One region of the Idiomarina sp. 29L genome, then DNA from elsewhere that is predicted to be linked to it. Evidence: predicted binding sites of a transcription regulator. Region 1 holds the regulator's gene; each other region holds the start of a gene.
The links. Region 1 encodes LexA, which represses DNA repair genes until DNA is damaged. Its sites were predicted from a motif close to TACTGTATNNNNATACAGTA; they were not measured.
Positions count from the first base shown of each region.

Region 2: EST55_RS09340 (YebG family protein) is a predicted target of LexA. The motif match lies at 1,905-1,924, and genes of this name have one in related genera.
Region 3: recN (DNA repair protein RecN) is a predicted target of LexA. The motif match lies at 2,726-2,745, and genes of this name have one in related genera.

Region 1 covers NZ_SDJS01000002.1:466,943-477,868, forward strand. Annotated here, with positions in the region: gene coaD (pantetheine-phosphate adenylyltransferase) at 1-184, opposite strand, end outside; gene EST55_RS05870 (glycine C-acetyltransferase) at 342-1,532, shown strand; gene tdh (L-threonine 3-dehydrogenase) at 1,544-2,569, shown strand; gene glpE (thiosulfate sulfurtransferase GlpE) at 2,606-2,911, shown strand; gene EST55_RS05885 (rhomboid family intramembrane serine protease) at 2,915-3,760, shown strand; gene EST55_RS05890 (flagellar basal body-associated protein FliL) at 3,754-4,152, opposite strand; gene EST55_RS05895 (chorismate lyase) at 4,229-4,813, shown strand; gene ubiA (4-hydroxybenzoate octaprenyltransferase) at 4,810-5,667, shown strand; gene plsB (glycerol-3-phosphate 1-O-acyltransferase PlsB) at 5,682-8,135, opposite strand; gene lexA (transcriptional repressor LexA) at 8,268-8,885, shown strand; gene EST55_RS05915 (SOS-response cell division inhibitor) at 8,882-9,313, shown strand; gene coxB (cytochrome c oxidase subunit II) at 9,613-10,734, shown strand; gene ctaD (cytochrome c oxidase subunit I) at 10,745-10,926, shown strand, end outside.
Region 2 covers NZ_SDJS01000004.1:66,258-77,183, forward strand. Annotated here, with positions in the region: gene EST55_RS09330 (DEAD/DEAH box helicase) at 1-559, shown strand, start outside; gene EST55_RS09335 (M14 family metallocarboxypeptidase) at 582-1,493, opposite strand; gene EST55_RS09340 (YebG family protein) at 1,565-1,876, opposite strand; gene EST55_RS09345 (MFS transporter) at 2,011-3,195, shown strand; gene EST55_RS09350 (flavin reductase family protein) at 3,185-3,841, opposite strand; gene EST55_RS09355 (hypothetical protein) at 3,991-4,410, shown strand; gene EST55_RS09360 (hypothetical protein) at 4,391-4,585, shown strand; gene arfB (alternative ribosome rescue aminoacyl-tRNA hydrolase ArfB) at 4,582-4,992, opposite strand; gene EST55_RS09370 (branched-chain amino acid aminotransferase) at 5,180-6,175, shown strand; gene EST55_RS09375 (antibiotic biosynthesis monooxygenase) at 6,190-6,510, opposite strand; gene EST55_RS09380 (DUF3149 domain-containing protein) at 6,540-6,680, opposite strand; gene EST55_RS09385 (BON domain-containing protein) at 6,874-7,374, shown strand; gene EST55_RS09390 (PH domain-containing protein) at 7,507-8,049, shown strand; gene EST55_RS09395 (PH domain-containing protein) at 8,042-9,595, shown strand; gene EST55_RS09400 (DUF938 domain-containing protein) at 9,632-10,243, shown strand; gene EST55_RS09405 (OmpA family protein) at 10,260-10,886, opposite strand.
Region 3 covers NZ_SDJS01000001.1:202,622-213,547, reverse strand. Annotated here, with positions in the region: gene dnaK (molecular chaperone DnaK) at 1-871, opposite strand, end outside; gene grpE (nucleotide exchange factor GrpE) at 976-1,635, opposite strand; gene nadK (NAD(+) kinase) at 1,778-2,668, shown strand; gene recN (DNA repair protein RecN) at 2,777-4,441, shown strand; gene bamE (outer membrane protein assembly factor BamE) at 4,529-4,879, shown strand; gene EST55_RS00945 (insulinase family protein) at 4,908-7,631, shown strand; gene EST55_RS00940 (EAL domain-containing protein) at 7,723-10,926, shown strand, end outside.

The DNA of each region.
Region 1 (10,926 bases):
GCTTTTCGGTCACCTGCTGAGCGAGTAACACCCGCTCTTCTAACGTGAATAATGGCTTTTTACTGGGGCTTTCGGCTATACCAACGACCACTTCATTGAACAGCGCCGCAGCGCGCTCAATAAGGTCTGCGTGCCCATTGGTAATAGGATCAAACGTGCCTGGGTAAATCGCTCGGCGATGCATAAACTCTCCTAAACCGACAAATTCTCGCTCAAATTTCCCTAAAGAGTACACGCAATTGGACACCAAACAAAAGTCTGAAATTGAAATTAAGGATGCGAGTTGGGGCTAACATCAGTAAACTAGAGGGTAACGAATTTTTCAAAACATGGAGTCGAACATGAGTTCAGCGTTTTACCAGCAACTGGCCGATCAACTGGCTGAAACCAAAGCCGAAGGGCTATACAAAAAAGAGCGTATCATTACCTCTGATCAAAGTTCTGAAATTACTGTTAATGACCACCGTGTGCTTAACTTCTGCGCCAATAACTACTTAGGTTTGGCGAACCACCCTGACCTTATTGCCGCAGCAAAAAAGGGTCTGGACGAGCATGGTTTTGGTACGGCTTCAGTCCGTTTTATTTGCGGTACTCAGGACATTCACAAAACGCTGGAACAAAAGCTGAGTGACTTTTTAGGCACCGAAGACACCATTTTATATTCGTCGTGCTTTGATGCGAACGGCGGCTTGTTCGAAACGCTAATGGGCCCGGAAGACGCCATTATCAGTGACGAGCTGAACCACGCCAGCATCATTGACGGCATCCGTTTAAGCAAAGCAAAACGCTACCGTTACAAAAACAACAACCTTGAAGACTTAGAAGCACAGCTTAAGCAGGCTGACGCTGACGGCGCCCGTCATAAGCTGATTGCGACCGACGGCGTGTTCTCTATGGACGGTGTTATTGCAGATTTAAAAGGCATTTGTGACTTGGCTGACAAGTACAACGCACTGGTTATGATGGACGACTGCCACGCCACTGGCTTCTTAGGCGAGAATGGTAAAGGTACACACGAATACTGTGACGTACTGGGTCGTGTTGATATTATCACGGGCACCTTAGGCAAAGCATTAGGTGGTGCGTCAGGCGGTTACACCTCCGGTAAAAAAGAAGTCATTGATTGGCTACGTCAGCGTTCACGCCCGTACCTGTTCTCTAACTCGGTAGCACCAGCCATTGTTCAGGCGTCTATTCGCGTGCTGGAAATGCTGGAAAATGGTCATGAACTGCGCGCTCAGCTGTGGGAAAACGCTCAGTATTTCCGCGAGAAGATGACCGCGGCCGGCTTTACTCTGAGCGGTGCTGATCACGCCATTATTCCAGTGATGGTTGGCGACGCGCGCTTAGCATCGGAAATGGCAGACAAACTACTGGAAGAAGATATCTACGTGATCGGATTCTCCTTCCCTGTCGTTCCTAAAGGCAAAGCTCGTATCCGCACGCAAATGTCGGCGGCTCACACACGCGAACAATTGGATCGCACCATTGAAGCCTTTACCCGCATTGGTAAAGAGCTGGGTGTGATTTAAGGAGTATTGAAATGAAAGCTTTGGCGAAACTGCATTCCAAACCCGGCATTTGGATGACCGATGTCGAGAAACCGGAATGCGGCTATAACGATATTCTGATTAAAATTAAGAAAACGGCAATTTGCGGTACCGACGTACACATTTACAAATGGGACGACTGGTCGCAAAAAACCATTCCAGTACCTATGGTGGTTGGTCACGAATACGTGGGCGAAGTGGCCGCCATGGGTGATGGCGTACGTGGCTTTGAAATTGGTGACCGCGTTTCTGGCGAAGGCCATATTACTTGCGGCCACTGCCGTAACTGCCGTGCCGGTCGCCGTCATTTATGTCGCAACACCTACGGCGTTGGCGTTAACCGCCCGGGCGCGTTTGCTGAGTATTTAGCGTTGCCCGCTGAGAACGCGTTTAAACTGCCGGACGACGTAACCGATGAAATGGCGTCTATTTTTGACCCATTCGGTAATGCCGTGCACACAGCGCTGGCATTCGACTTAGTCGGTGAAGACGTTTTAATTACCGGTGCAGGCCCCATTGGCATTATGGCGGCAGCGGTTGCTCGTCACGTTGGCGCACGCCATGTAGTTATTACCGACGTTAACGAATACCGCTTGGACTTAGCCCGTAAAATGGGTGTCACCCGTGCGGTCGATGTCAGCAAAGAAAAGCTGTCTGACGTCATGACAGAGTTGGGCATGAAAGAAGGCTTTGACGTTGGTCTGGAAATGTCAGGTGTCCCTTCAGCGTTTTCGCAAATGCTGGCGACGATGAATCACGGCGGCAAAATTGCCATGTTGGGCATTCCACCAGAAAATGTCGCTATCGACTGGAACGAAGTGATTTTCAAAGGTCTGGTCATCAAAGGCATTTACGGTCGTGAAATGTTCGAGACCTGGTACAAAATGGCCAGCTTGTTACAGTCGGGTTTAGACATTTCGCCTATCCTGACTCATGAAATGTCAGTCGACGACTTCGAAAAGGGCTTTGAAACCATGATTTCAGGTCAGTCGGGTAAAGTCATTCTGAACTGGGACTAAACGTCTATGAGTTCAAACGAACGCACCTACGAATTGATGGAGCTAAACACCGCAGCAGATCACTGGCAAGCCGGTGACGCGGTGTTTGCCGACATTCGCGACCCACAGTCTTTTGCTATGGGTCACATTCCGGGTGCGCAGCGCATCGACAACAGTAATTTGGGCGTGTTTTTGGAATCTGTCGACAAAGACGCACCCATCATCGTGGTTTGCTATCACGGCATTAGTAGTCAAGGCGCCGCGGAATATATTGCGGCCCAAGGCTTTACTAATGTCAGTAGTATGAACGGCGGCTTCACCGCCTGGTCCATGTCATACCCCGAGCACGTTAACAAGGAATAAACCATGCGCCGATTGCTGAGCAGTAAAGACCCGGAATGGATGCGAAAGCTTTACCAATATCTGCGTCAGCACGGCATACCGGTGAGTGTCACGGAAAAAGGCGAACAGCTGGAACTGTGGTTGCACCAAAGCAGCTACGAGGCGCTCGCCAAGGACTTAGTTCAACAATGTAAGGCAAACCCGGAGTTACTGGACCAGGCTCCAACACAACAGTCGTCATCGGCACAAAGCACCTCTCGCTTTTCTCGTCGCTCAGCGCCTATTTCTTTGTCGTTACTGGCACAAAGCGGCTGGCTAACCCGCGTTGTTGCTGCGCTGTCGGTGTTGATTTTCATTGTTTTAAATATGTGGCCGGAAGCAACGCTCGAAACTTTAAAAATTAGCCGGTTCTTTAACGCTCTGCCCTTTAACCAGCCCTGGCGCTTTGTCACCCCGGTCTTTATGCATTTCACACTGCTTCATATTGTGTTCAATATTTTTTGGTGGTGGTACCTGGGCGGTCGTATTGAAAAGACGCTCGGCACGTCTTGGCTGCTGGCATTGTTCTTATTCTCCGGTATTACCGCGAATGTTATTCAGTACCTCATGAATGGTCCAAACTTTGGCGGTATGTCGGGTGTGGTTTATGGTTTGCTTGGCTTCTGTTGGGTGTATAGCTTCCGCCGGGCGACACCGCTGTATCTGCCGCCGGGGCTCATTGTCTTTATGCTGCTTTGGCTGGCACTGGGTTATACCGGTGTGCTTTGGGTCAATGTGGCTAACGAAGCGCATTTAGCCGGACTGCTGTCAGGTTGTTTAGCGGGTTTTGTGGTGCGGGCGCTGAATCCCACACCTAAAATTCGTTACTGATAAATATACTTAGTGAAAATGACTTCTTTAATGACCGGGTTACCGGTTTCCTGAGTCATCAGCTCTTTGGCGCGCTCAAGGCATTTGAGTCGCAGTTGGTCGCGCCCGGTCATGGTGCGCACCTGCCGTTCTGTTGCTGTGCTCAAAATACTGATAAATTCATTTCTTAACAGCGGCGCATGATGCTCCACCACACTCACATAACTTGGGTCGGGAACCATGACTTCCACAGCCACCCGCACAAAGCCAAGGCGGTAATCATTACCTTCTTTTAAATAATTGGTTGTTATGTCAGGTTCAAAGCCGTAGTACGCAACGTCACTTTGAGCATTTGCGCCGGTACTCAGCAAGCACATTGTTAAAATTAAACCTAACGTCCGAATCAGTTTCATATAGCCACCCAGCTTTCGCTGTTCAATTGTTTCCTCTTTGCTATCATAGCGATAGAGCTTGATAACGCCAATACAAATGACAACAGAGTTATACCCAGCACCAACATTTCCTGTCAGTGAACCGCTTAAATGGCAGTCTCCTGACAAGGTCAAACTCACCCCGACACAGCATGACTGGCTGTGCTTCGAGGGCTCTTTAACTCAGCGCCTGAAGAATAATTGCGAGCATTTCGAGGTTCGTTTATTAGGGCAACAGGAAATGCTACCTCATGACGAAGAGTGCCGTCGCTTAAAGCAGAGTCAGCCGGCAGTGGTGCGCGAGGTGCTGCTATACTGTGACAATAAACCCTGGGTATTTGCTCGCAGTATTTTCGCGAAAAGCGCTGAAAACAACGAGCAGTTGCAACTTTCGGAACTGGGTAACCGTTCACTGGGCGACTCGTTATTTCAACGAGACGACTTAACCTCAGGACCGATTGAAATAGCGACTGTGACGGAGTCCCATGTTATAGGCAAACTGAACCAGCAGTGGTTTAACCATTCGAAACCCTTATTAGGTCGCCGCCGAATATTCTCGACCGCAGGGGAGCAACTGTTAGTCAGCGAGATATTTTTAACGTCGTCACCCATTTATGAAGGTTCGCTAGAGGTAACAAAGTGATAGCACAAAAACTTCAGGCATTTTGGCAGTTAATGCGGGCTGACCGCCCTATCGGAACTTATTTGTTGGCGTGGCCAACAATATGGGCGTTGCTTATTGCCGGAACCGGTAATCCGCCATTGAAAATTGTGGTGATATTTCTGCTGGGTACCTTTGTTATGCGTTCCGCCGGCTGCGTAATCAATGACTTTGCTGATCGTAACTTCGACGGTCATGTCAGACGAACTAAACAGCGCCCCATTCCAGCGGGGAAAATATCCGCAACGGAAGCGATTATTGGCTTCTTTATTTTGCTCGCTATCGCTTTTGGGTTAGTGCTTCAGCTCAATACCAATACCGTTATGCTGAGTTTCCTCGCGGCCGGCGTTGCAGCGTTATACCCGTTCTGCAAACGCTGGACGCATTTGCCGCAGGTGGTGTTAGGCGTTGCTTTTAGTTTCGGCATACTCATGGCATTTACGGCGCTTGAATCGAACGAATGGTTTATCGCCGCACTGCTGTTTATTGCCAATATCATCTGGACCGTCGCTTACGACACCGAATACGCTATGGCCGACCGAGAAGACGACTTGAAAATTGGTCTGCAAAGTACGGCTATTTTATTTGGCCGCTTCGACAAGTTGATTATTGCCTTACTGCAGTTGGTGGTCATCGGTTTATTGGCATGGGTGCTTTATATACTTACCGCTGACTGGATAGCCTGGACAGCGCTTGGCGTAAGTGTCCTATTGTTTATGTATCAGCAGTGGATGATACGCCACCGCGAACCAATGAAATGCTTCCAGGCCTTTTTGCACAACCACTACGTCGGTATGGTTTTCGCTATAGGCCTGGCATTACATTACTGGTACTAAGTTTAAACGAAACGCTATTCACTCGGCTGATTGACGAACTGCTGCACCGATTGTCTGATGGTTTGCAGAACAGGTCCGTCAATCAGTTCATCGACTTGGTCGCTTAGCGCGCCAACGGGCTCTGCAGCAATTTGTTGACCATCGTCGTCGATCTCAACAAGCCCCTGCTGCTTCAAGCTGGCAATGAGTGTCGCCATGACTTTCTTATCATAAAATTCCGGCGCGTCGATGCCATGAATGGCGCTCAATCGCTCTGCCAGAGTAATGGACTGTTTCTCAAGCTCTGCTCGCATTATTGGTTGTGCCTGTTGTAAAAGTTCTAGCACAATACAATAACGCTGCAGGGTTTCACTGGCACTGTTCGCCAGCAGACGCAGGCGGTACCATTCGGCGCTTTCGCGCTTTGCAATGACGCAGTCGCTGCCGTCACGGGTGATTAACTGCTGACGAGCCAGCTCTTCACATAGCGCTTCCACCCATAACGGAATATCATCCTTTGAATGGCTCAGGTAAAGCTCTGCTTTCAACATAGGGTAAATAGCTTGCGTTCGCTCAACGATTTCACCAACGGACACACGCTTTTTCGCCATAATAATAGAGGCAACCATGCCTGGCACCACCATCATGTGCAGTATGTTGTTACGATAGTACGTCATGGCTATAGCCGACATACGTTCAAGCGAAATAACTTCGCCCATAGTGTCCGATTCAACTTTAAATTTGTCGGTGCGCAAGGCCTGTTGCCATAACTCTTCCGACGTCTCTTTAGGCACACTGATGTCTTTACTGTACGGCACTTCTTTCAACACGCCCAAATACACATCCAACTGCGCTAAAAGCTCTTCTTTGGTCAAGGCATGGTGTTCGGAGCTGAGTAATGCCAAAGCGGTTAAGTTCACGCTGTTTGCCGCTGCCGAATCATTAATACCCTGCATCACACGTTCGGCCAACCCATTGACCACTGGCGTTAACCAGTTCGGTCTTAATGGCTCCTCGGCGCCCCGGGTCACTGACTTATGCCAGTCCGGCGCGTTGCAATCGAGCGTGTGCTTCAAGTCGATAGGCTGGCCAAAGGTGACAAAGCCCTGACCGAAATTACGTAGCTTGGTAATCGTTTTCAGAATTTGGAAAACCGATTCCTTTTCTTTGTCCTTACCTTTGAGCTCTTTCAGGTAAGTAGCGACTTCCATAATGTGTTCATAGCCCAGGTAAACTGGGACTAGCGATACCGGACGTTGCTGGTCGCGCAGCATTCCTTGCACAGTCATCGCCAGCATGCCAGTTTTCGGTGGCAGTAAGCGGCCTGTTCGTGAGCGTCCACCTTCGCTAAAGTATTCGACGGGGTAACCTTTTTGGAATAGCCAGCACAAGTACTCACGGAATACGGCAGAATAAAGCTTGTTGCCGCGGAAGCTGCGGCGTATAAAGAATGCGCCACCACGGCGGAAGATACCGCCAACCGGGAAGAAATTCAGATTAACACCGGCGGCGATGTGCGGTGGTACCAGGCCTTCTTTATAAATGACATAACTCAGTAGTAAGTAGTCCATGTGACTACGGTGGCACGGCACATAAATAATTTCGTGCCCTTGTTGGGCCAAACGACGTATGCGCTCCCCGCCTTTTACATGGATCCCGTTATAAATGCGATTCCACATCCAGGTCATAAAGCGGTCCAGCAGGCGTACCAGCGTTGAGCTGTAATTGGCGGCAATTTCATCGATGTAAGAAAGTGCTTTCTTGCGAGCCTCTTCTTCACTTATTTTCTTACCTTTCGCTTCGTCTGCCACGGCCTTTTTAAGCGCTGGTGTGTTAATTAACTGCGCCATGAGCTCTTTGCGATGACTCAACTTCGGTCCGGCAACCGCATGGCGCATACGAACAAAGTGAACGCGGGCAACACGCGCCAATTTATGGGCTATGCGCATATCAGCGCCGTAGTCATGCGCCATTTTTCCAAGACTGACACTACGTGATAAACGCAGTAACACATGACGACCTGAGAAGAGTACCAACCAGAATTTACGAAGCGCCCCCGGATTGTCGAGGTCGCCTGTCATGGCTTTACCGGCTGTCGCTTCCTGACCCGCCTGACGTCCCCAGAACACACCGGCAGGTATCAGCTGCAAATCGAGCTTAGTATCGTCTTTATGCAGCTTTAATAATTGATGAAATTCCTTCACGGCCTCTTCAGAAGTTTCATTGGCAAACTCTTCCAGGTACATGACCCGACTGTATTCCTTGCCATTCACTTCAAGTGGCTCGAGCGGATCAGGCAGGCCGCGCTTTTTCGCCGCACGCTGCAATATGGAAAGATCCGCTGAAGATGTCGAGCGCATAACGTAAGCCACCGGCTTTTGTACCGTGCTGTTGTGATCGGTTTCATCGCCGTCCCAAATTTCTTCGAACCGTGTTAGCCAGCGTAATGGATACTTCAACACCGCATAAAAAGGGCTTTTTTTGCTCATACATCGACCTCTGTTTTAAACAGAGCTATAGGATACCAACTTAAAAAATAAAAGTCGTTGATGAAATGACTTGCGAAATGAAAATACCTGTATATACTCACAGTATCACTGTACATAAACACAGGTTCGAATATGCGCCCTTTAACACCGAGACAGTCTGAAATATTAGAGCTGATTAAAGACAACCTGCACGCGACCGGTATGCCACCAACGCGCGCGGAAATCGCGTCGAAGCTTGGCTTTCGTTCTGCCAACGCAGCAGAAGAGCATTTAAAGGCATTGGCGCGTAAAGGTGTTATCGAAATTATGCCGGGCATGTCGCGTGGTATTCGGTTAGTTGGTGACGACTTTGATATCGCTGAAGGGCTGCCACTGATTGGTCAGGTCGCTGCCGGTGAGCCATTGCTGGCTGAACAGCATGTTGAAGGGCATTACAAAGTCGACGAATCATTATTCCAGCCTGCCGCCAGCTTTTTACTAAAAGTAAACGGCATGAGCATGAGAGACATCGGCATTCTCGACGGCGATCTACTCGCTGTGCATAAAACGGAGCAAGCGAGAAACGGCCAAGTCATTGTTGCTCGGGTAGAAGACGAAGTGACGGTAAAGCGCTTTGAGCGCAAAGGACGCACTGTCTTATTACATCCGGAAAACCCAGATTTCTCCACCATCACCGTAGACTTAGCGTCACAAGTATTCGCTATTGAAGGTCTGGCGGTTGGTGTTATCAGAAACGGAGCTGCATTATGAAGACTCAACAAAACACGAAATTACACCACCCTGGTTTGTGGAAAGCTGCACCTACGGATATTAAATTTGAGCCGGAAGCTCATACGGAATCGACAGAATCGGACGCATTATCACCCGCTGTTCAAAATGCTTTACAACAAAAGCCAAGTGAGTGGGTCACTGTTATCGGTGGGGACAAAAATGTCATTGCTGAACTTATTGAATCAGGCGTTGCGGAGCACCAAATTCGTTGGTTACGCAGCCATTCTGCGGAGCGTTGCGAATGGGCATTAGAGCAAGCATTGCTGGCCGGAAACAGCAGCATGGTTATTGCCTACCTTGACTCTGTGTCAAGCCGCACTTGGCAGCGCGCCAAAATGGCCAGTAAGTTAAGTCACACTCAATACTTCCTGTTTGATAAAAACACACTAACATCCCACCTCCACTAAATCCTCGTTAGTGTGTTTCTTCCTTGATAGGCTGCTTCGGCAGCCTTTTTTTAACAGATCCGCTCATTTATTAACCATTTGTTTGATTTGATCTGGATCTTTCTTTGTAAATTAGTTAATAAATGTACTACCCGACTATAAAAATATTATAACAACGATAATTATAACAAAGAGTCTGTGGAGAAAGTGATTTCTGGGGAGATGCTGTTCCTTTTTCTGCTTACCTCTTTGTTCTTCGAATTTTGATCGGAATTAGTCTTTCGGTCTCATTGAAGAATAAGAGGAGAAGTCACGTGAAAATGAAGCCTCTGTGGGCACTATTGGCTATGTTGAGCTTACCTGCTAGCGCGGAAAATCAACTCAACCTGACCAAAGGTGTTACCGAAGTCAGTAACCGAGTTTACGACCTGCACATGACGATATTTTATATCTGTTGTGCTATTGGTGTGGTTGTGTTCGGTTTAATGTTCATTTCGATGATTCGCCATCGCAAATCGAAAAACCCCAAACCAGCGAATTTCCACGAGAACGTAAAAGTTGAAATTGCCTGGACCATTATTCCACTCCTTATTCTTGTAGGTATGGCTATTCCGGCAACGACAACACTTATTGCTATGGAAGACACCTCAGAAGCCGATGTCACCATCCAGGTAACAGGTTCTCAGTGGAAGTGGCACTACAAGTATTTCGAGAATGACGTTGAGTTTTTCAGCCGCTTAGCGACACAGCAAGAGCAGATCAATAATAAGTTCACTAAAAGCGAAAACTACCTTCTGGAAGTTGATCGTCCATTGGTTATTCCTACCGACAGAAAAGTTCGTTTCCTAGTGACTTCGGACGACGTTATTCATAGTTGGTGGGTACCTGACTTTGCCGTTAAAAAGGACGCTAATCCTGGCTTTATTAACGAGACTTGGACCAAAGTCGATGAACCCGGGATTTATCGCGGCCAGTGCGCTGAGCTTTGTGGTAAAGATCACGGTTTCATGCCGGTTGTGGTTATTGCAAAAGAGCCGGCCGAATACGAAAAATGGATAACCGACATTGAAGCTAAACAAGAGGCCGCTCGTCAGCGAGAACAAGAGCTACTCTCTATGGAAATGTCGAAAGAAGAGCTCATGGATTTGGGTGAAAAAGTATATAACAGTACCTGTGCAGCTTGTCACCAACCTAACGGTCAAGGTGTTAACGGTGTATTCCCTGCACTCGCGGGAAGTGGCGTTGCCGTTGACCCTGAAGCGAAATCAAAACACATCGACATTGTTGTTAATGGTGTATCCGGAACGGCCATGCAGGCATTCGGACAACAGTTAAGCATGCAAGAGCTCGCCGCGGTTATCACCTACGAGCGTAATGCCTGGGGTAACGACACCGGCGACCTGGTACAGGCAGCCGATATCAACGAAGTCATGAATCAATAAGGAGACGGTGATGAGCACAGCAGTCGAAGCAACACATCACGACGCACACCACGATCATAAGCCGTCTGGTATTGGTCGCTGGCTATTTACAACCAACCATAAAGACATTGGTTCAATGTACTTATGGTTCAGTTTTATTATGTTTTTAACTGGCGGCGCCATGGCAATGGTTATCCGCGCAGAGCTATTCCA
Region 2 (10,926 bases), on a different contig from region 1:
GGTTGATAAGAAACGCAAACGTGAGTTACTAAGCTATCTAATTGGCAGCAGAAACTGGCGACAAGTATTAGTCTTTACCCGAACCAAGCACGGGGCTAATCGTTTGGCGACTCAACTTAGCGACGACGGTTTACCAGCAATGGCTATTCACGGCAATAAGAGCCAAGGCGCCAGAACCAAAGCTTTAGCGCAGTTTAAAGCAGGGAAGTTACGTGTTTTAGTCGCAACCGATATTGCTGCACGCGGTATTGATATCGACGAATTACCACATGTAATAAATTTTGAACTACCACAAGTTGCTGAAGACTATGTGCATCGCATTGGACGTACCGGCCGTGCCGGCAGCGAAGGCGAAGCCGCTTCTTTGGTCTGCGTTGACGAACATAAGTTGCTACGCGACATTGAAAAGCTGACCAAGAATGAGATACCGAAAGAAGTGGTTCCGGGTTTTGAGCCCGATCCGAGCATAAAACCTGAGCCTATCCAAAAGCCCAGAGGTAGCCGGCCAAATAACTCGCGCCGTGCGCCGAGACAAAACCGCCCGGCGACACGACGCTAGCCACTTCACTGTCGGCTGGGTTTTACTTCAAAAAATCCAGTCCGCCAGTTACTGCAGCGACCTGGGCTTCAATACACTGCTCAGGCGTTGCTTTGGGGCTGTCGGGGTAAACTTCTGTGGTTGTGGCGTACTCTGCTTTACTGAAGCTAATGCAAAGTCCCAGCTTAGACGTTGGCAGTAAAATAACACCTCGCTGCGCAATGTCTTCGCCAATCAGTTTATTTTCATCGTCAGCGTCCGCTATGTGTGTGACTTTCTCGACAGAGTCCAGTACGGCCTTTTGGAATTCCGGGTAAGGCTTTTCGGCATTACCGACCAAATAGAAGCCGTCAGGGATATTCCAATTAGTATTCACGGTACCATCCATTGCGGCTTTTGCCGGACGAAACTCACTGTTGTCAGTATCTGTGGTTTCATGCAAGTCAATGTGCGCCAGAATATCTACGCCTAAATCCGCGACGTACTTCATAATATGAGCGCACTCGCCAGCCGGTGATTCAGCAACAAACGAACGATTAGGATCAATAGCGGCCGGGTTCCATCGGTTAATGGTTTCATAACCCCACGGACTTAAACACGGTGCAACAACAACGTTAAAGTGCTCTGCATAGCTATTGGCTTGGGTTTCTATAAAACGCAACGCACCGTGAACACCACTTGTTTCGTAGCCGTGTACACCACCAGTGACTAATACCGTCGGTTTATTACTGTCCCAACTCTTAGTTTTCACCGCGAATAACGGGTAAGTAGCGCTTTCGTAAGCCAACTCGCCATATTGTTCAACGTCAAAGTCGTCTTTAAATGTCTCTATTTTGCTAACAACATCATCAAAGTATGAACGCTTTTGAGTTTGCTCCGCTAACCATTGCGCTTTTTCTTCCGCACCCCATGGTTTACCTGGAGTACCAATGTGGTAAATCGTTTCTTGCGTCATAGCCTGATCCTATTCATTACGTCTTTTAAAGAGAGATAGCTATACTACCAAAGTCTTCTCATGCACCAAAGCTATGCTGCCTTGGTCGCCTCTTTATTACCCGCTTTATTATCTACTTTCTCTGCCGGTGTTTTTTCTGCTTTCGGCTTTTTCGGTTTCTTGGCGCCGAGAGCAATTAAAACATTTTCTCGTTCTTTCGCTAAAAACATCGCCATATCTTCAAGCTGCTTGTCGTCAGTAAAAAGCTCGCTGCTTTCAATTAAGGGCGTTAGCGCCTCTGCCATATCCAACATTTTATCGTGTGCATCAGCTTCGGCTTTCGAGGTAAATGTCATTTTTTCGGCTCCATCGCGAATCACTACGTATTGGGTTACTACAGCCATGGTTGTGTCCTTTGCTGAGGTTTACAGATACTGGTTATTTGTACAGTATAAAGCAAGTAATTGCAATAGCTGCCACATTCGCTAAACTGCGCACTCTTAACAAAGACGATAAGTACAGGAATACAGCCAGCCCCATGACTCAGTTCTCCAAAGCACAAGTTCGACTGGCTATATTTGCCATGGCCATTGGCAGTTTTGCTATTGGTATCGGTGAGTTCGTGATTATGGGTTTGCTGCCTGACGTCGCTACCGATTTTAATACTGACACGCGTACAACCGGGCACTTAATCAGTCTTTACGCTTTAGGTGTTGTTATCGGTGCGCCACTTATTACTATCCTCTTTGCGCGCTTTCCTCGTAAACCGATGCTACTCATACTGTTGTTCGTTTTCGCTATTGGTAATTTTGCCAGCGCATCGGCCGATAATTACTTTTTGCTGCAAATTTTACGATTTCTAACTGGTCTGCCGCATGGGGCTTACTTTGGCATAGCCTGTTTGGTCGCTGCCGATATGGTGCGCCGAAACCAGCGTGGTATGGCTGTCACTATGGTTATGATGGGTCTTACCATCGCCATTTTGGTTGGTAACCCTCTAGCAACATGGCTCGGGCAGCTCATCGACTGGCGTACGGTCTACCACACTGTTGGTGCATTAGGTTTAGTTGCACTGGTTATGATTGCACTTGTGGTTCCACAACATCCAAACGAACAAAAAACCTCCGCCCGAGGTGAAATGAAAGCCTTGCAGAATCCTCAGGTTTGGCTAACCCTGGCAATTGGCGCCATCGGTTTTGGCGGCATGTTTGCGGTTTTAAGCTACATAGCCCCCACCTTGATTAACGCTACCGGACTGGCCCCTCACTGGATACCTATTGCATTGCTTATCTACGGTATCGGCTCGTTAGCAGGGAGTTTAGTCGGCGGTTGGGCAGCGGACCGAAGCCTTAAGTTAACGATTGGTGGCTCACTTATTTGGTCAGCAGTTGTACTAGGTATTTTCCCCTTTACGCTAGAAAGCATTTGGAGCGTTATGCCAATGGTCCTTCTACTTGGCAGTGCAGCGGCTTTGGTTCCCGCGCTTCAGGTTCGCCTTATGGATGTAGCGGGAGAAGCACAAACCTTAGCCGCATCGCTGAATCACTCCGCATTTAACGCGGCCAACGCCTTAGGCGCCTGGCTCGGTGGTTTAGCTATTGTTTCACCACTGAGCTGGCAAGGTACCGGTTGGGTCGGCTGCGGTTTGTCCCTCGCAGGCTTATTGCTATTCTGGATCACTAAAGAACACAGCCGTAAAGCGCCCGATATTATTAGCCTTTAGTCTCGCCGTTGATGTGCAATTCGCGCAACTCTTTGTCGGGCTTTGCGTACGACAAACGCGCTGCGCGAGAGGTCGAGTGATAACCATCTAGTCCGGAAATAGTCATAGTACCCAGACCTTCAATGTCGATATAGCCATCACTTTGCACTGCATCCTCCTGCACATCTACCCAACGCACTTCGCCAACGATAAGCGCCGTGTCGTTGTGTTGTATCGGAATAATTTCAACCAACTGCATACCAATACGCAAAGAACTTTCAGCGACATAAGGTGCATGGAACCCATCCATAAACTCAGGGGTCAAGTCACAAGCGTCAAACTCGGACTGCTCTCTGGGATAGCGCGCTGACGTTTGATGGGCTTGTTTAAAAAAGCTCTCGCCAACATGATTAATAGTATACACACCACTTTCCTCAATATTCTCCCAGGTGTGCCGTGTCACTGACTGTGGACGCATAACAAAGCCAAGAAACGGCGGGTTGCTTCCAAGGTGCACAACCGAACTCACAATAGCCAGGTTATCCTGCTGACGCCTATCGCGTGTACCTATAACATTGGCACTCTTAAAGCCAGAAAGACAGTTCACAAACCGGGCACGTTCCCTTTCTTTCATTTGGGCTAAATCATTCTGTTTATAGTGTTTCATAGTAACCTCAAGATTTATCTCTAATCTGTATTACGCAGGAAAAGCCACTTTTGATCGTTGGAAAGACTCTTTACAAAAAACATTATTGCGAACAGTTATCATTTGCGTTAACTTGTTTTCAGCAACGACCAAAAGGAAAAGTGATACAAATGAAAAATGCCTACACTGGTTACTTTAGCAGTCAGGAAAACCTGCAAAAAGCCACCCAGTACCTACAACAGAAGAACTATTGCAGTGTCACTTCAGTGCTGTCAGAAGCAATTGAAGATGCACGTTGCGCCGCAGAAGAAGTCGCTTTGACAGCCAATGCAATACAAACCTACACGACGGCGTCGATTTTACTCATCGCTGTTTATATTCGGATTAATAAGCCGCTTCTCGCTCAGGAAAGACAAGAGAGCGCAAACCGGCAACTTCAACAATGGCGCACCAATACGGACTCCATGCAAATTAATGAATTGTGCCGCTACTGCTGCCAGCTATTGATTACCGGGTGTCAGCACTCTCGCTGTGTTGGACACTACACTCAGCAACTTGAGGAGCTAAACCATGCGCAGGAACAAACCTGAACGTTTGCAACTGTCCATGAGCAAAGAGCAGTTGAAACATCTGCTGTTAGAAAAGCGAGTTGTCGCAAGTGACATTCGTTGCTGCGACTACTGCAGCCAATGCGAATTAAAGGAACTTATACTGGAATGTGCCCGAATATCGTGCTCAGGTGAGACGAGAGATACTGGTGGTTAAAATTCCTTTTTGCGAAGCACTTTTTTCTGGCCGTGCTGCTTCTTATTATTCAAGCGCTTCTCTTTAGCAGCGCGAGTTGGCTTAGTTGGAATACGTTTTTTCTGCACTTTAGAAACACTGCGAATGAGTTCAGTCAGCTGCTCTAAAGCCAACTCTCTGTTCCTTGCCTGACTACGTGTTTCCTGACTTTTAATAATCACTTTGCCACTTTGAGTAATACGGTGATCATGCTTTTTAAGCAGTCGTTGTTTATAAAAGTCAGGCAGCGATGACGCCTGGATATCAAAAATGAGCTGTGCGGCGGTAGCCACTTTATTAACATTTTGTCCACCAGCTCCACTGGAGCGAATAAATTGCCACTCTATTTCGCTTTCCGCAATTTCAACGCGCTGAGAAATATTAATCATCGAGGACGGTTATCTCTTTCTGAAGGTGAATACATACATGAAAACCTTTGTTGAACCTTATTTAGGATAAATTATTACCCGCGATTTTGAAACAAGCGGACATCTCCTCTGTCTCTTCGGTGTCATCCAATTGTTAAAAATTATGGTATATTACTGCGCAACTTTTTTACTCAAGCAGGATTAATCTATGGCCGCTTTTGGCTCTGTATTTATGCCGCAAATGACGTTGGCGACGTTTGAAAACTCAAATTGGAGTACGCCTGAACTGGTTTCCTCCGACGCCATTCAATTACACCCGGGGGCTCACGTTTTACATTACGCCAGCACCTGTTTTGAAGGGCTGAAAGCGTTTCGACACGACGATGGTTCCATTAATATTTTTCGTATGGATCGCAACGTGAAGCGCATGCAGCAGAGCAGTGAGCTACTCTCGTTACCCGCATTCGACGAATCCATGCTTGAGAAAATGATTGTCGATGTCGTTAAACACTTTAGTGACGAAGTACCTGCGCCACCAGGCTCTATGTACATCCGTCCAACCCATATTGGCACCGAAGCCGCAATTGGCAAAGCCGCCTCTCCAACACATTCTTCCATGCTTTATGTGTTGTTATCACCTGTTGGCGATTACTTTTCGGGCGGCGATAAAGCACTGCGACTGTTGCTGGAAGAAAACGGTTCCCGCTGCGCGGCGCACATGGGCATGGTGAAAAGTGGTGGTAATTATGCCAGTGCGCTACAGCCTATTTTAGAGGCTCGTTCCTCTGTCAATGCTGACCAAGTATTGTTCTGTCCAAACGGCGACGTTCAGGAAACCGGTGCGGCTAACTTTTTGCTAATTGATGGTAATGAGATCATAACCAAAGCACTGGATACCAGCTTTTTGCACGGCGTCACTCGTGACTCTATTCTTACCATAGCTAAAGACTTAGGAATGACAGTGTCAGAGCGGGAACTGAGTGTTGAAGAGTTATTAGAGCGCGCAGCAAAACCAAACTGCGAGGCCGCTCTATCAGGTACGGCCGCCGTTTTAGCGCCAGTTGGCACTCTTATTCATAATGGTCAGGAGTTCTCAGTCGGCAGTGGCAACACAGGCCAAAGCACTCTGAAACTCCGCAAAGCCTTAAATGATATTCAATGGGGCAAAGCGGACGATAAACATGGTTGGCTAACCAAAATCTGAAATACTTAGCACTTTTAGATCGTTTTTTCAGGTGGTAAGACGACCCACTCTGGATCTTCAAACTCCCCTATGGGCGTAATCTCGCAAAACGGCGCTGCGCTGCGAATAATCTCGGCGACGTCTGGGTTGGATTGATTTTCCATTGCATCCCGCTGCGCTTTCGAGTCCCAGGATGCAATAGCAATAAGTGTTTTATCATCGCCAATTTTTCGGTGGAGCTTGGTGCCTCGTGCACCCGGCGCACGCTGAATAATTTCACTGGCTTTAACCCAAGCCTCTGCATAGTCTTCTGCTGTGTGTCCGTCTTTTATACGCACCTGAAAAATATATTTCATTACTCTCCTTTATTCGCGTACTGGTATAGTTATTTTCGTTTTTTCTCCGCTTTCACCATTTTTATATAAAAAAATACAGCGTAGAAAAAACACATACCAACAACAATAGCCAGTCCACTAAAAGAAATAAAGATAACAGGGTCACTAAAAAACTCTTGCCATAAACTCATAACGGATACTCCTATTTTGTTTTCATCAGTTTATGAGAACGCAGCGAACCCGTTATTGAGCTAAATCAACTTATTGAATATCACTTTATTTTTTGTGGGTATTTTGAAAAACATCTGTAAAGAGCACCATAAACGTAAATTATTGTCCTATATTTAATAGCGTTAGTATTTTAGTTAACACTGGAGGTTAGTGATGAAAAACGTAAAAGCAGCTTTATTCGCAAGTTTAATTCCATTGTCGCTTCTGGCACTGTCTGGTTGTAGTGAACAAGAAGCAAACAAAGCAGAGTCTGAAGTTGAGAGTAAAATGGAACAAGCTGAGCAAAAAGCAAAGGAAACCATGGACGACGCTCAGGAAAAGTCAGAAGACGCTTGGAATGAAACCAAAGAAACGTCTGAAGATGCCTGGAATAAAACCAAAGAGGAAGCTCAGGAAGCTGGCGACTACGCTGAAGAAAAAGCAGATCAAGCGGGTGACTACATCGATGACTCTATCATCACCACGCGCGTTAAGGCCGTTATTTTTGAAGACGACAACCTCAACAGCATGAATATTAGCGTTGAAACCAACAACGGTATTGTTCAACTGTCAGGTTTTGTTGAGAGCGACGCTGATATTGATACAGCTGAAAACTTAGCTTCTACAGTCGAAGGCGTGAAAGACATTGAAAACGACCTTCAAGTGAAGAAATAACGAAATCACTTAGTGTTAAAAAGAGCGGCAAATTAGCCGCTCTTTTTATTTGTATCAAAGCATTTCAGGCACTAGCAGGAGACTTAAAAGCTTGCTAACTTAGGCTCCAACAATAATAACAAGCAGCCTGTCATGTCTACCAGTTCATTTTCAAACGAGACAATCGAAAACAGCAGCCTTCCTAAAGCTCGTGAACAACAATTTTTACCGTTAAGCCCTGCCTACGTTAAAGTTAACTTACTTTGCCGCTTGCTGATTTGGCTTGTGATTTTAGTCGCCTTGGTTGTTGTTTACTGGCAGCCCTGGTTTGAACTGCCTAGCCCTATGCAAGCCGCGATTCCCAGCTTACTCATTGCCATAGCTTCATTAGGGCTCTTGCTCTCTGTCTACGGCGTTATTGGCGACAAAATTAAAGGCTATGCGCTGCGAGAGCATGATTTAAGTTACAAAAGCGGTGTTATTTTTAAGTCGATCATCAGTCAGCCCATATTACGAATACAGCATGTTGAATTAAAACATGGGCCCATCGACCGTCACTTTGGGCTCGCCTCCTTAGAGGTATTCAGTGCCGGCGGTGCAATGCATACGTTCGCTATTCCTGGCTTGCCCGAAGAAAAAGCCCGCGAACTTCGTCAATATATACTTGAGCACGGTGATATTGCAGCCAATGAATAGCGAGCAAATAACCAGTATTAACAATTCGACAGAAGAGTATCGCGATAAATGGCTAAAACTGTCACCCGTCGCGATTATTTATTTTGCTATTCAGTTTATTAAAAATACCGCCAGTAACTTCGTTTATTTAATTCCGGCATTCGTCATTGGATACCAGAAGCTGGCAGACAATATTATTTCTATTATTGTTGGTGTCACCGGGGTTTTGGTGTTTATTGCTGTTAGTGCGTTGGTTAAATTTTACTTTTACCAATACCGAATTACCGGGCAGCGAGCACAAATTCACTCAGGGGTTTTTCAAAAGAAGCACATAGATTTACCCTTTGAGCGCATTCAAAACATTCGCTTTGAGCAGCCTATTTATTACCGTTTTACTGATCACGTCTGCATGCTGCTCGACACTGCTGGTTCGAGTAAGGCGGAAGCAAAAATTATCGCCCTTCCCAAGCCCGTCGCCGAAGCGCTTAAACAAGAAATACTGCTGTTTAAAGATCACAAGACCAACACTGAAGATCATCCAGAACCCGAACAAAAGCAAGAAGAGCGAGAAACAGTTCTTAATACTCGTTCAGTAAGAGATCTCGTTATTCACGGCTTAGCAAGCAACCGTATTTGGATTGTCTTAGGGGCATTAGCGCCCTTTTTTAATTCGATTTCTGAACAAGTGATTGAGGGAATAGAAAGCTTCGGCGTCGATCTGGAAGCACTTATGTCCTCCACCCAATACGCTATGTGGCAATACATCCTGGTTATAGCCTCGGCCACCTTCGTTATTATTGCGCTACTAGCGCTAGTTTCTGTCATTGGTTCGGTCATTACCTTTTACGATTTTCGCTTAACTCGATCCGGCGACCGCTACATTCGGAGAAACGGTCTATTTACCCGCCATGAAGTGGCAATGCGACTGCGCCGACTACAGATGATCGTGTACCAACAAAACTGGCTTGATCGTCTGCTACAGCGTGTGAACCTGAAATTCGAACAACTCAATGCCAGTATTGAACGTTACAGCGCTTCTACGGCCGGCGGAAAAATCATGGTGCCTTCAGTGACTCTGAAAGAAGCAGAGGGACTGGCCGCAAACGCTTGGCCAAAACACCAAATGGGCACTATTAATTTTCACCCGATAAGCAAACGGCTTATGGTTCGTAATCTATTAATCGCCTTTTGGTTGTTGATTGTACCCTCCATTACCTTTAGCTACTTTGGTTACTACGAAGTGTCACTTGGCTTGGGTGGCCTGTTTTTACTCCTTATTCCTCTTATTGCTCTGCGTTGGAAGCGCTGGGGCTATGCAAACGATGGTCAGTTTATTTACATTCGTAAAGGTCTCATTGGGGTTAATTATCGCTGCTTCCCCATTCACAAAGTTCAACAAACCTCGTTTTACCAAAGCTGGTTTATGCGGCGTTTCAAATTGTGCACTGTCGGCTTTGTGCTCGCCTGTGGCGGCCAATCCATTCCTTTTATTAAAGAAATCTCCGGTGACACGTTAATTGACGAAACGTTACATCAGGTTGAGTCATTGAAAAAATCCTGGATGTAAAACACGGTCTATTTTTTGTTAGAGTACCGGGTACTAATGACAACAACTGGGTCAGATTTTATGGAGCTGCCTTTCTCACAAGCTTGTGAAAACAATAAAAAGTCAATACTTGATGTTCTGAAAGTCGCTTTTGCTAAAGCTTCACATGTTTTGGAAGTGGGCAGTGGCACCGGACAACATGCTGTTTACTTCGCTAGACAACTCCCTCATTTAAAATGGCAGGCAAGTGACCAACCGGCCTATTTATCTGGCGTAAAAGCCCGAATTTTAAAAGAAGGAGCGCCAGGCCAAGCTTTGCCGGTGGAATTCGACGTATTTAAAGAGGCTCCTGCGGGTCAGTTCGATGCTTTATTTACCGCCAATACCTGCCACATTATGCCTAAAGAAGGAGTGAAAGCACTGTTTGAGCATTTGGGAAACAGCCTTAAGTCGGTAAAGCGTTTATGCATTTATGGACCATTCAACGACAACGGTCAGTTTACCAGTGAAAGTAACCGCTCATTTGATGAATCATTAAAAGCGCGTGACAGCCAAATGGGAATACGTGATAAACAATGGATTGCAGAGCTTGCCGGACAACAGGGGTTTAGCTTGAAGAGCACCCATGCTATGCCGGCAAATAATCAAATTCTGGAGTTTCAGCGTTAATCGTTAACGCTGAAACTTATTTGGTATTGGGGACAATTCGCAGCTCAACGCGGCGATTGAGTTGACGTCCGCTTTCTGTGTCATTGTCTGCTATTGGCTGACTTTCACCATACCCTTCGGTTGTCACCCGACGAGTGTCAACGCCATTACCCACTAAGTGGTTACGCACCGCGTTAGCCCGGTTTAACGACAACTGCTGATTATATTCAGCGGTGCCTGTACTGTCCGTGTGTCCCTGGATAAGCATGGTGGTTTTCTCATACTTTTTCAGCACTCGGGCAACGTCGTCTAAAACCGGGTTGAAGCTCTGCGAGATGGTTGCGCTACCTGTGGCGAAAGTTATGTTACTTGGTAGCTGCAGACGGATATTATCGCCTTCACGTATGACTTTAACGCCGCTGTCAGCCAGCTCTTCCCTAAATTCTTCTTCCTGCTTGTCCATATAGGAACCAATAGCACCACCCGCTAATGCGCCAACTGCCGCCCCCCAGACATAACGGCTTTTATCGTGGTCGCCGGTACCTTTACCAAGCAATGCACCAGTTACAGCGCCAATGGTTGCGCCCTTCTGGGTATTACTCATATTTTCACAGCCCACTAAAGCGAGCGAGGTCATTATCGTTAATAACGCTAACTTCTTCATACCGTTTTCCTTTTTAACGCTTTGAGTACACATAAAATTA
Region 3 (10,926 bases), on a different contig from region 1:
TGTTATCTGCCGTGATGTAAGGCAGGTTCACTTCAGTCTGCTGCGCAGATGACAGTTCGATTTTCGCTTTCTCTGCCGCTTCTTTTAAGCGCTGCATCGCTAAAGGATCTTTACGCAGGTCGATGCCTTGGTCTTTTTCAAACTGCTCAACCAAGTAGTTGATTAAGCGATTATCAAAGTCCTCACCACCTAAGTGCGTATCACCATTAGTCGCTAATACTTCGAACGTGTGCTCGCCTTCAACTTCATCAATTTCAATGATAGAGATATCGAAGGTACCACCACCTAAGTCATAGACAGCAATAACATTGTCGCCAGACTTCTTATCCATACCGTAAGCTAAGGCAGCAGCGGTTGGTTCGTTAATGATACGTTTAACTTCCAAGCCGGCGATTTTACCCGCGTCTTTAGTTGCCTGACGCTGAGCATCGTTAAAGTATGCAGGAACAGTAATAACTGCGTCTGTTACTTTCTCGCCCAGGAACTCTTCTGCAGTTTTCTTCATTTTCTTCAGAACTTCTGCAGAAATTTGTGGTGGTGCCTTTTTATCGCCATCCACTTCTACCCAAGCGTCGCCATTGTCAGCTTTTACAATTTTGTAAGGCATAATGCCAATGTCACGCTGTACTTCATCGTCTTGGAAACGACGACCAATCAAACGTTTAATTGCGAACAAGGTTTTGTTCGGGTTAGTGACAGCCTGACGTTTCGCCGGTGAACCCACCAAAATTTCGCCATCGTCAGTGAATGCAACCACTGACGGGGTTGTGCGGTCGCCTTCGCCGTTTTCAATAACGCGTGCTTTACCGCCGTCCAGTACAGCAACACAAGAGTTTGTTGTACCTAAGTCAATACCAATTGTTTTGCCCATGATTCGTCTCCAACTCCAGATTCATGAAATTTGTTTCGTTACCCCTTATTTGGGGGCTCTCTATTTCGATTTCAACACCCTGTGACAGGATATTTGATTAATCTTTATGCTTTCGTATCAACACCTGAGTCTGAATTACGCGCAACCATAACCATTGCCGGACGTAGCAAGCGGCCATTTAACTCATAGCCTTTTTGCATCACTGCCATAATGGTGTTATTTGAATGCTCGCTTGACTCTTGCATCGACATTGCCTGATGTAAATCAGGGTTAAAGGCTTCGCCCTCTTCACCCACTGCTTTTACACCGAACTTTTCTAATGTTGAGGTAAGGCTTTTATAAGTCAGCTCAATCCCTTCAATAAAGTTGCGGCTTGATTCGTCATGCTGATCAGCCAGTTGCAGCGCTCTCTCTAAGTTGTCCACCGAAGTAAGCAACTCATTAGCGAATTTTTCCAAAGCAAACTTATGAGCTTTTTCAACGTCCTGACTGGCACGGCGTCTTACATTTTCCATTTCCGCCTGTGTACGAAGCACTGAGTCGCGCTGCTCTTTTACCTGAGCTTCAGCTTTACTCAGAGCGAGCTCAAGCTCTGCAATTTTGTCAGTTTGATCGGCTGATGTGCCTGCTGTTTCAGCTTCAGCTGCAGCAGCATCCTGTTGCAACGCGTCTTCTGCCGCTTGCGCAGCCTGCTGCTCTGCTTGCTGTTGCTCAACCGTCTGGTCAACATTCTGTTCAGTCTGTTGGTCTTTCTTATCCGCCATATTTGACTCTCTTCAGTCGGGTTTAAATTGAGGTTGCCAAGTTAATGGGGGCAAGTTTTTTACTTTCAAGGGGCTTTCTATGACTTGATAAATTTTCCACCTGATATTAGCGTTAACAGCCTAAACCACAGGAACTGTCATTATGAGCGCATTTCAAAGAATTGGCTTACTAGGTAAGGTCAATGACCGCGGCACACAACTCACTTTAGAAACGGTGACGACGGCATTAAACGAACGTGGCTATGACATAGCACTTGAATCCCGCACCGCTGAACAGTTACCTCAGAAGCTGCTCGAGTCCGGTAAAATAAAAACCATGGGCCTTTCTGAATTAGGTGAATGGGCGGATATTGCGGTTGTCGTCGGCGGCGACGGTAATATGTTAGGAGCAGCCAGAGCCCTGTGCGAATACGACATAGGAGTTATTGGTGTGAACCGGGGCAATTTAGGCTTTCTGACTGACCTAGACCCTGACGAAGTAATGACCCACTTGCTTAACGTTTTAGAAGGCGAATACCATGTTGAGAAACGTTTTCTACTTTCCGCTGAAGTGATTAGCAACGGGTCTCCGGCTGGTGCAGGGCGTGCCATTAACGAAATTGTTCTGCACTCTGACAAAGTCGCACACATGATAGAGTTTGAGCTGTATATTGACGACCACTTTGTCTTTAGTCAGCGTTCCGACGGGTTAATTTGCGCCACCCCTACAGGTTCCACGGCCTACTCACTGTCCGGTGGCGGCCCTATTCTGCACCCGAACCTCAACGCAATGACGTTGGTGCCTATGTTTCCGCATACATTGAGTAGCCGCCCTATTGTTGTCGACGGAGAGAGTCATATACGGCTGCGTGCGGCCTACGACAATGATTTATTGCAAATTAGCTGCGATGGCCACGTACGGATGGCAGTGCATCCAGGCGATGATATTGTTCTTAAAAAACATGATCATGCGTTAAAAATGATTCACCCCGTCGACCATAACTATTACCACGTACTGCGTAACAAACTCGGCTGGGGCAGCCGACTATTTTAGTCGTGATAAGCAAACTGAGCTTGCAATAAAAAAATAGTACTGTATAAATACTGTATAAACTGTACAAATCAACAGTACTCTGAACGTACACGTCTATAAGGTGCATTTATGTTAGCTCAGTTACACATCCGCAATTTTGCTGTCGTAAAGTCTTTAGATATCGATTTCGCAAAAGGCATGACTGCCATCACGGGCGAAACCGGGGCTGGTAAATCCATTGCCTTAGATGCTTTAAGCTTATGTTTAGGTGCCAGAGCTGACGCTAACTGGGTCCGGCCAGGTCAGGACAAAGCAGAAATTAGCGCAGTTTTTACGGTTGATTCAAACAGTCCTGCCGCCCAGTGGCTTAATCAAAATGACTTCGATTCGGAAGAAGAGTGTATTTTACGACGTGTCATTCAGCGCGATGGTCGCTCAAAAGCCTGGATAAACGGTACCCCGGTTGCGCTAAACCAACAAAAACTGCTGGCTCCCCTATTAGTTAATATCCACGGGCAGCATGAACACCAATTATTATTAAAAGAAGACCATCAATTAGAGCTGCTCGATAACTACGCAAGACACACTGATTTGCTGTCAGCGGTTGCAGCGCAGTACCGCCAATGGTTCGAGCTTGAAAAGGAGTACAAGCATTATATTCAGCAACAAGATGAACTGGAGGCGCAACGACAATTACTTGAATATCAGGTGGAAGAACTGAATGACTTTGCGATTACTGAAGGCGAATTTGAAGAACTGGAACTACGCCATAAAAAGTTAAGTCACAGTAAATACTTAATGGAAGCCAGTGCCTTTTCACTCAGTGCGCTTTACGAGGGCGAGCATAACAATGCAACAGGGCTGGTTTCTTCAGCGAATCAACGATTGGAAGAAGCAGCGGATATCGATGAGCACCTAAAGCCGGTTTGCCAGTTATTGGAACAGGCCAAAGTACATATTGAGGAAGCCGCACTCGAACTGAGACATTATCAGGATGAACTAGAGCTCGATCCTGCTGAGCTGGACATTGTTGAAGAGCGCCTCAGTAAAGCCATTAGCTTAGCCAAAAAGCATCAGGTTGCCGCTGCTGATTTGTGGCAACATCACCAAAAACTGAATGCCGAACTCGATAACATTGTTAATGCTGATAAAAACCTTGAACAGCTTGATGCCGATCGCCAGCAAGCTGAAACTGATTACCGTGCATTGGCGCAGAAACTTTCTTCCAGTCGTCAAAAAGCAGCTGATGAGTTGAGCCAGAAAATTACACAGTCAATGCATGAGCTCAACATGCCTCACGGTCGATTCATTATTGATGTCGAGCATGACTCGGCTAAAAAGGCATCCCGTCTGGGTACTGATGATATTCAATTTGAAGTGACAACCAACCCAGGCCAGCCACTGCAGTCTCTCAGTAAAGTTGCATCGGGCGGTGAACTTTCGCGTATTAGTCTTGCCATACAGGTCATGACAGCAACCCAGAAGTCAGTGCCAACTATGATGTTCGATGAAGTTGATGTTGGTGTAAGCGGCCCAACTGCGGCTATTGTTGGCAAGATGCTACGTGAGCTTGGAAAAACCGCTCAAGTTATTTGCGTCACTCACTTACCACAGGTTGCTGCAAAAGCTGATAATCAGTTCCAGGTCAGTAAATACAGTGACAATGATGAAACAGAAACGACGGTAACTGCTCTCAGTCATAACGAGCGGGTGACAGAGCTTGCTCGCTTATTAGGCGGAGATAGCGTTACCGATATGGCAAAAGCAAACGCAAAAGAACTTTTAGCAAGTTAGTCGCTGACTGTGCTGGTGTTCAGGGGCTGCTTTGTTTATCATCGTCAAAAGTCGAATACAGTGACAATAAAGAACAATAGGTACTTCATGACCAAATTTGCAGTTTGTATCGCCGCACTCCTGAGCTTAGGCGGCTGCTCCATGCTTGATAGTATGGTTTACAGAATCGATATTCCTCAAGGCAATTACCTTGAGCAGGACGATGTTGATAAACTTCGTGTCGGCATGACCGAAGAGCAGGTTATTTATGTGTTGGGTAAGCCGGTTGCTGAAAACAGTTTTGACTCAGACCGTTGGGTTTACCTCTACAACATGAATCCGAACGAAGGCAAAATATACCGTAAAGAACTCATATTAACTTTTAATAACGAGCGGCTAAGTGATTTAAGCGGTGATTTTGCAAAGTCAGAACAGTTTGATCAGCCTCTTGATCAGTAATAAGCCCTAACATGAACTAAGGAGCATTATGGCGAACTCCTCAACGCCTGATGAGCTCGTCCGTGTTGTCCGAAGTCCCAGTGACAAACGTGACTATCAGCACTTGGTTTTAGAAAACCAACTTAAAGTGCTGCTAGTCCATTGTCCTGACAGTTCCAAGGCTGCTGCATCAATGGCCGTAAACGCAGGCCACTTTGATGATCCACCTCATACTCAAGGCCTCGCTCATTTTTTAGAACACATGTTTTTTATGGGCAGCCAGTCTTACCCAGAACCAAGTTCATTCAATGACTTTCTTAGTGCACATGGCGGCCAGCATAACGCCTGGACAGGTACAGAGTTCACGAATTTTCATTTTGACTGCAACGCCAACGCTCTGGAAACCGCTTTAGAACGCTTCGCATCAATATTAAAAGAGCCTTTATTTTCTAATGAGTGGGTGCAAAAAGAAAAACAATCAATCGAGTCAGAGTTTCGGTTAAAGCAAAAAGATGAACTACGTCGGCTTTACCAGGTTCATAAAGTCACGGCGAATCAAGACCATCCTTTTTCCCAATTCTCTGTCGGAAACCTGAACACATTAAAAGATGATAAACACGGCACCTTACAACAAAAGTTAATTCAGTTTTATCAAGACCACTATAGTGCCAATCAAATGCAATTGGTGGTTGCCGGACCGCAATCATTAACTAAGCTAGCGGATATCATTCAAACGCTTTTTGCTGACATACAAAACCACAAAAAGCCCAAACTATCGATTAAAGCTCCGCTTTATACCGCCGAGCAAAAAGGACTGTTTTTGCAGGTGAGACCGTTAAAAAAAGCCTACCGCCTAATTCTCACCTTTCCATTGCCGGGCATAGATCAAGACTACCGAAATAAGACCACCAGCTTTATCGCCCATATAGTTGGGTACGAGGGGCCCGGCAGTTTATTTAACTGCTTACGTGACAAAGGCTGGATAAACTCTTTGTCAGCCGGCGGCGGTATTAGCGGCAGTAACTTTAAAGACTTTAATGTTAATATTCAGCTAACGGAGTCGGGTCGCAAAAATATAACGACGATACTCCAGTGGGTTTTCGCCTACTTAGGCAAAATCAATACCGACGGAATTGAGGACTGGCGTTATCAAGAGAGGAAAGTCACATCAGAGCTGAGCTTTTTGTATCAGGAGCCAACTCCTGTTGGTGAATTAGTTAGTCAGTTAAGTATTAACGCCTTCCACTACAGCAAAGCCGATATCATTTACGGTGATTACCGAATGGATGGGCTCGATCATGATTACGCAGCGAAGCTTTTAGCCCTCATGACGCCAGCGCATAGCCGCATTACCTTAATCTCGCCAGATGTCGAAACGAACCAAAAGGCTCCCATTTACGATACCGAATACAGCGTAACAAAGCTCACCGAGTCTCAGTTAGACCTTTTCACTCGGTTCCCCTGTGACTTCAACGCCATGTTGCCTAAACGTAACCGCTTTATAAACGACCGGCTACACCCTCAACCCCTGGAATCAGAAAATGCGTTGCCCACGTGCCTTTCAAGTTCAGACTTAATGGAGCTTTGGCACCTACAAGATAACGAATTTAGAGTGCCAAAAGGTCATATTTACTTGGCCCTTAAGCTACCAGCTGTCACTAGCTCAGCCTATTATTTTGCTATAGCAAGGCTTTGGTCAGAGCTTATCATTGATGCGCTAAACGATGACCTCTACGACGCGGAAGTTGCCGGGTTGCATTTTAATATCTACCCCACTCAACAGGGTATTGTCATTCATACTACCGGGCTATCCGAAGGGCAACTGCCTTTAATGTCACATTTAATGAAACGGGCATTGCTATTAAAGTTCGCTCATCGTCGCTTCCGGGATATCAAACACACTTTGGTCGCCAATTGGCAGTCGGCTCATCAAAATCAACCCTTAAACAAACTCTTTGCAGAGCTAAACCAACAATTACAGCCGGGACTATTTAGACTACCTGAGCTGGCCAATCAGCTACTGTCTTTGTCATTTCGTGAGTTTACTCAGGCATTAGAAAAGATGTTTGAACCTGTCTATGTACAGGCCTTTATGCACGGAGACTGGCAGAGCCAACAGGCTGATAGACTCGCAACACTTATTCGTGAAAACTTACCCACACAGCAACCGGCCGCAAAAGACAGAGAGACGGTAAAAAGGGTTGGCGATTTTCTGAGCAAAACGCTGGAGGTGCCCTGCTCTCACTCGGATAACGCCGTGTTGTTTTACCAACAGGGTAATAATGACAGTGAACAAGAGCAGGTGTGCTACATGCTGCTGCAACAACTGGTGCATCAACCCTTCTTTCACGATATCCGCACCAAGAAACAGCTTGGCTACGCAGCAGGAAGTCAATATTTTCCGATACAACGACTACCAGGCATTCTCTTCTTTATTCAGTCAAACACAGCTTCAACCGACAGACTAACGACTGAAATTTTAAACAGTCTGGAGCAACTCTTTGTCCAACTGGACTCAACAACCCTGAAAGCCTGGCATCACAGTAAATCCGTGCTGGAGCAACAAATTCGCACCCGAGACCGAAGTTTACGGGTTAAAAGTCAGCGCTTATGGGGCGCAATACAACTCGGCGACACCTCATTTAATCGGCAATTAAGACTCCTTGACGCATTGGGTAAATATCAATTGGCTGACTGGCTGTCTGACATAAAACAAAAATTGTCACAAAATTCAGGATGGTTAAGGCTTCAAACTACCTCGCAAGGCAAGTAAAATAGGCTTTGACAATAAAATGTCGAACCATTAGATTAACATTTAACTAACAAAAAGAGCCGTTAAAACGGCCATCGGATCTCTTGTGATAATGACTTTGCCAACAAAGGTGTGGAAGTGCACCTACGCATGCTTTTTACTTTTGTTTACCGGCTTAGCCTATTCCGAGACCGATGTCCCACCTCTCCTTCAGGTACAGAATGGGCATTTCATTACGACGGCTGACGGGTTACCCAGTAACTATGTGGACGATGTAACGATCGGTCCTCAAGGCTTCCTTTGGGTATCAACAGCGAAAGAACTTGTTCGATACGATGGCAAGAAGTTTACTTCAGCTAACGATATTAATTCCATAGAAAAGCCTTCCTCAGCGCGTTTGTTGGGCACTAAAGATCGACTATGGGCGGCAGACAAAGAACGCTTGTGGATACTATCATCCGATCGCTCATGGGCCTCATTCGCCTTGCCCAACCACAACCAGAGGACGGTACAGCTAAACCATATTAGTTCAGCTAAGAACAACCGACTGCTTTTAGCAACAACGGAAAACCTGATTATTTTCGACGCGCAAACTCACTCCTTCAAAGAGCAGCCACTCAGATACAGCGGTCAACCCATTACAGATATCCGTTTTATCCATTTTCATAACGATTGGTTTTGGTTAAGCACGGTGGCAGGCGGGATCTACGTTTGGGATGGCTCATCCGAAAATGTATTTTCAATTACAAAGAGCAACCCGATTACAGACAAACTCGACGCAACGAATCTATACGCCTTGACGTCTTTTAACGATAACCTTTGGCTTGCGACAGATAATGGCATCAAAGTACTCAATGATGAACTACGAAAAATGCCTACGCCTAAAGCCATAGAAAAGCTCAACGAAGTTATTGTTGATATAAAGGTTCACGATAAGCAGTTATTTATTGCAACCGAAAAAGCCATTTACACGTTGAATTCCGGAGCACTAGAGCAGCTGACGACTGGCGGCATTACGGGCAAGTTAACCTTCAATGTTAACGGCGATTTATACATTGCAACCGCGTCTAACGGACTTTATGAAATTCCGACAAACTATGCGCCGGCCATCCTGAAAAGTTTTACGAGGCCCAATAAACTGAGCGGAAATACTAAATCTTACTTACCCGGCTCGCTCAAACAAGCAAGCACTTTCAGTCGAGTGAACAATCACAATTATTGGGTCGAATCCGACTTAGGCATTGTCCATTATGATTTCGACAAAGAAGAAATCATCGAAATCGTAAATCCCCCAAACCAAGAACAAATAAAAGACATAGAAGCCTACTCAGACAATGTTTATTTAATCACATTAAGTCATCAACTGTATCGGTATAACACGGTCACCCAGACCTGGCTGCAAATGTCCCTAAATTATTCTCCAACGGATGATTTTTGGCTTACACGTCTAGGCGATACACTTTGGCTTCATTCTGACAAAGCAGCGTTCCCAATAAATGACTTTTCAGAAATTGGCTCAAAACAAACAATAAATAATGCACCATCATTGTTTTATTCATCGCTCGCTATTGATACAAAACAAATGAATAAGGCGCTCAACACCTGGTTTTCCATTCCATTCTTTAGTCCAGTGGAAGAACTCATTTATCGCTACAGACTCGACAGTGACTCCGACAAATGGGCTTATCTGACTCATTCTGAGCTACCGCTGCGTCTTGAACAATCAATACCCGGCACCTATCAGTTAACCGTTCAGGCCTCTATGGATGGCGAAAATTGGTCTGCTGAAAGCCAAACGCGTTATCGCATTTCTCATTCATTCTGGAGTACGCCGTACGCTTATATTAGTTACCTAGCCATTAGTTTTTTGCTAATGGTCATAGTGATAGCCCTGTACCGCCATAAATTGAAACGTATCAATACCGTTATTGCCTCTCTCGACGGACAGGCAAAAGCGTTACGGTTTAGCCGCAGTCAATATTGGCAATGGGATTTATCGACCGGTGAACTTTTAAGGCAGCATATCTGGCCACAGTGCCCAGCATTTCCTGTCGACGGCCGCCGCTTGAAGTCCCCACAAAGTACCGCATCAAACATTCATCCCGGCGATGTTCTTCGCATGCAGTCCGCACTGGACAAGCATTTGAACGGCGACTCTGAGTATTATGAGTGTTCTTACCGTATCAACAACAATGGCAACTGGCTTTGGGTGCTTGATCAAGGCTGTCTCGAGCGTACCAATGGCTCTGCAGTGATGCACGGTACATTGAGTGACGTAAGTAGTCTCGTTAGCTCACAAGACCGAATTGATATGCTGGCAGCGTCCATCACCAATATTTCTGACGGTATTTGTATTTTCGATCGCTTCTTCAAGAAAGTAGAGGTCAACAAAGCCTTTGAGCGCATACTGGGGTACCCGCGGGAACAGGTTTTGAGTAAAAGTTTTCACCTCGACTTATACTCTGAAGAATTTACCAACCAGATTAAGCGTACAGTCATCAAAGAAGGTACCTGGCGTGGTGAGTTAAGCGACCTAAAAGCTGACGGCAGTGAGTTTTTAATGGAGTTAACCTTAGACGCGGTCCATGATGATGAAGGCGACTTATCTTTCATCGTTGCCAGCTTCTCTGATGTTACTGAGCGCCAGCGCACGGAAAGCGAGCTTCGCCGCTTATCAAATACTGACACCTTAACCGGTTTGCCTAACCGCTCATACTTTCAGGTAAGTCACTCGAACTTAGTGCGTAAAAAAGTCTCTCACACCCTGCTGTTGTTTGACTTAGATGACTTTAAAAAGATAAACGACTCGCTGGGGCATGAAGTTGGTGATGATTTGCTCTGCCTGGTTGCTGAGCGGCTTATGGATATTAGTCGACGGCAGGATACACTTTACCGACTGGGTGGTGATGAGTTCGGGTTATTGATCGAAGACAGTACTGACTTGCATCTTATCGGTGACTTAGCGCACAAAATTAACCGTACCATTGCAGAGCCCTATTCTGTTAACAATCACGACATTGTTATTGGCAGTTCCATTGGTATTGTCCTGTTTCCACATGACGGCATTACCTCACAAGAACTTCTGCAAAAAGCCGATATGGCGATGTATCACGCCAAACAGCGCGGCGGAAATTGCTATCAGTTTTTCAGCCAGTCGATGAATGAGAACGCCGTGCAGCGACTGAAGCTGGAGAACCAACTGCGCGTCGCTTTGAAAAATAATGGCGTTGAAGTTTACTATCAACCAAAGATTGAGGTTCATACTGGACACATAGCCGGTATAGAAGCGCTGGCAAGAATAAAAAGTGAGGACGGC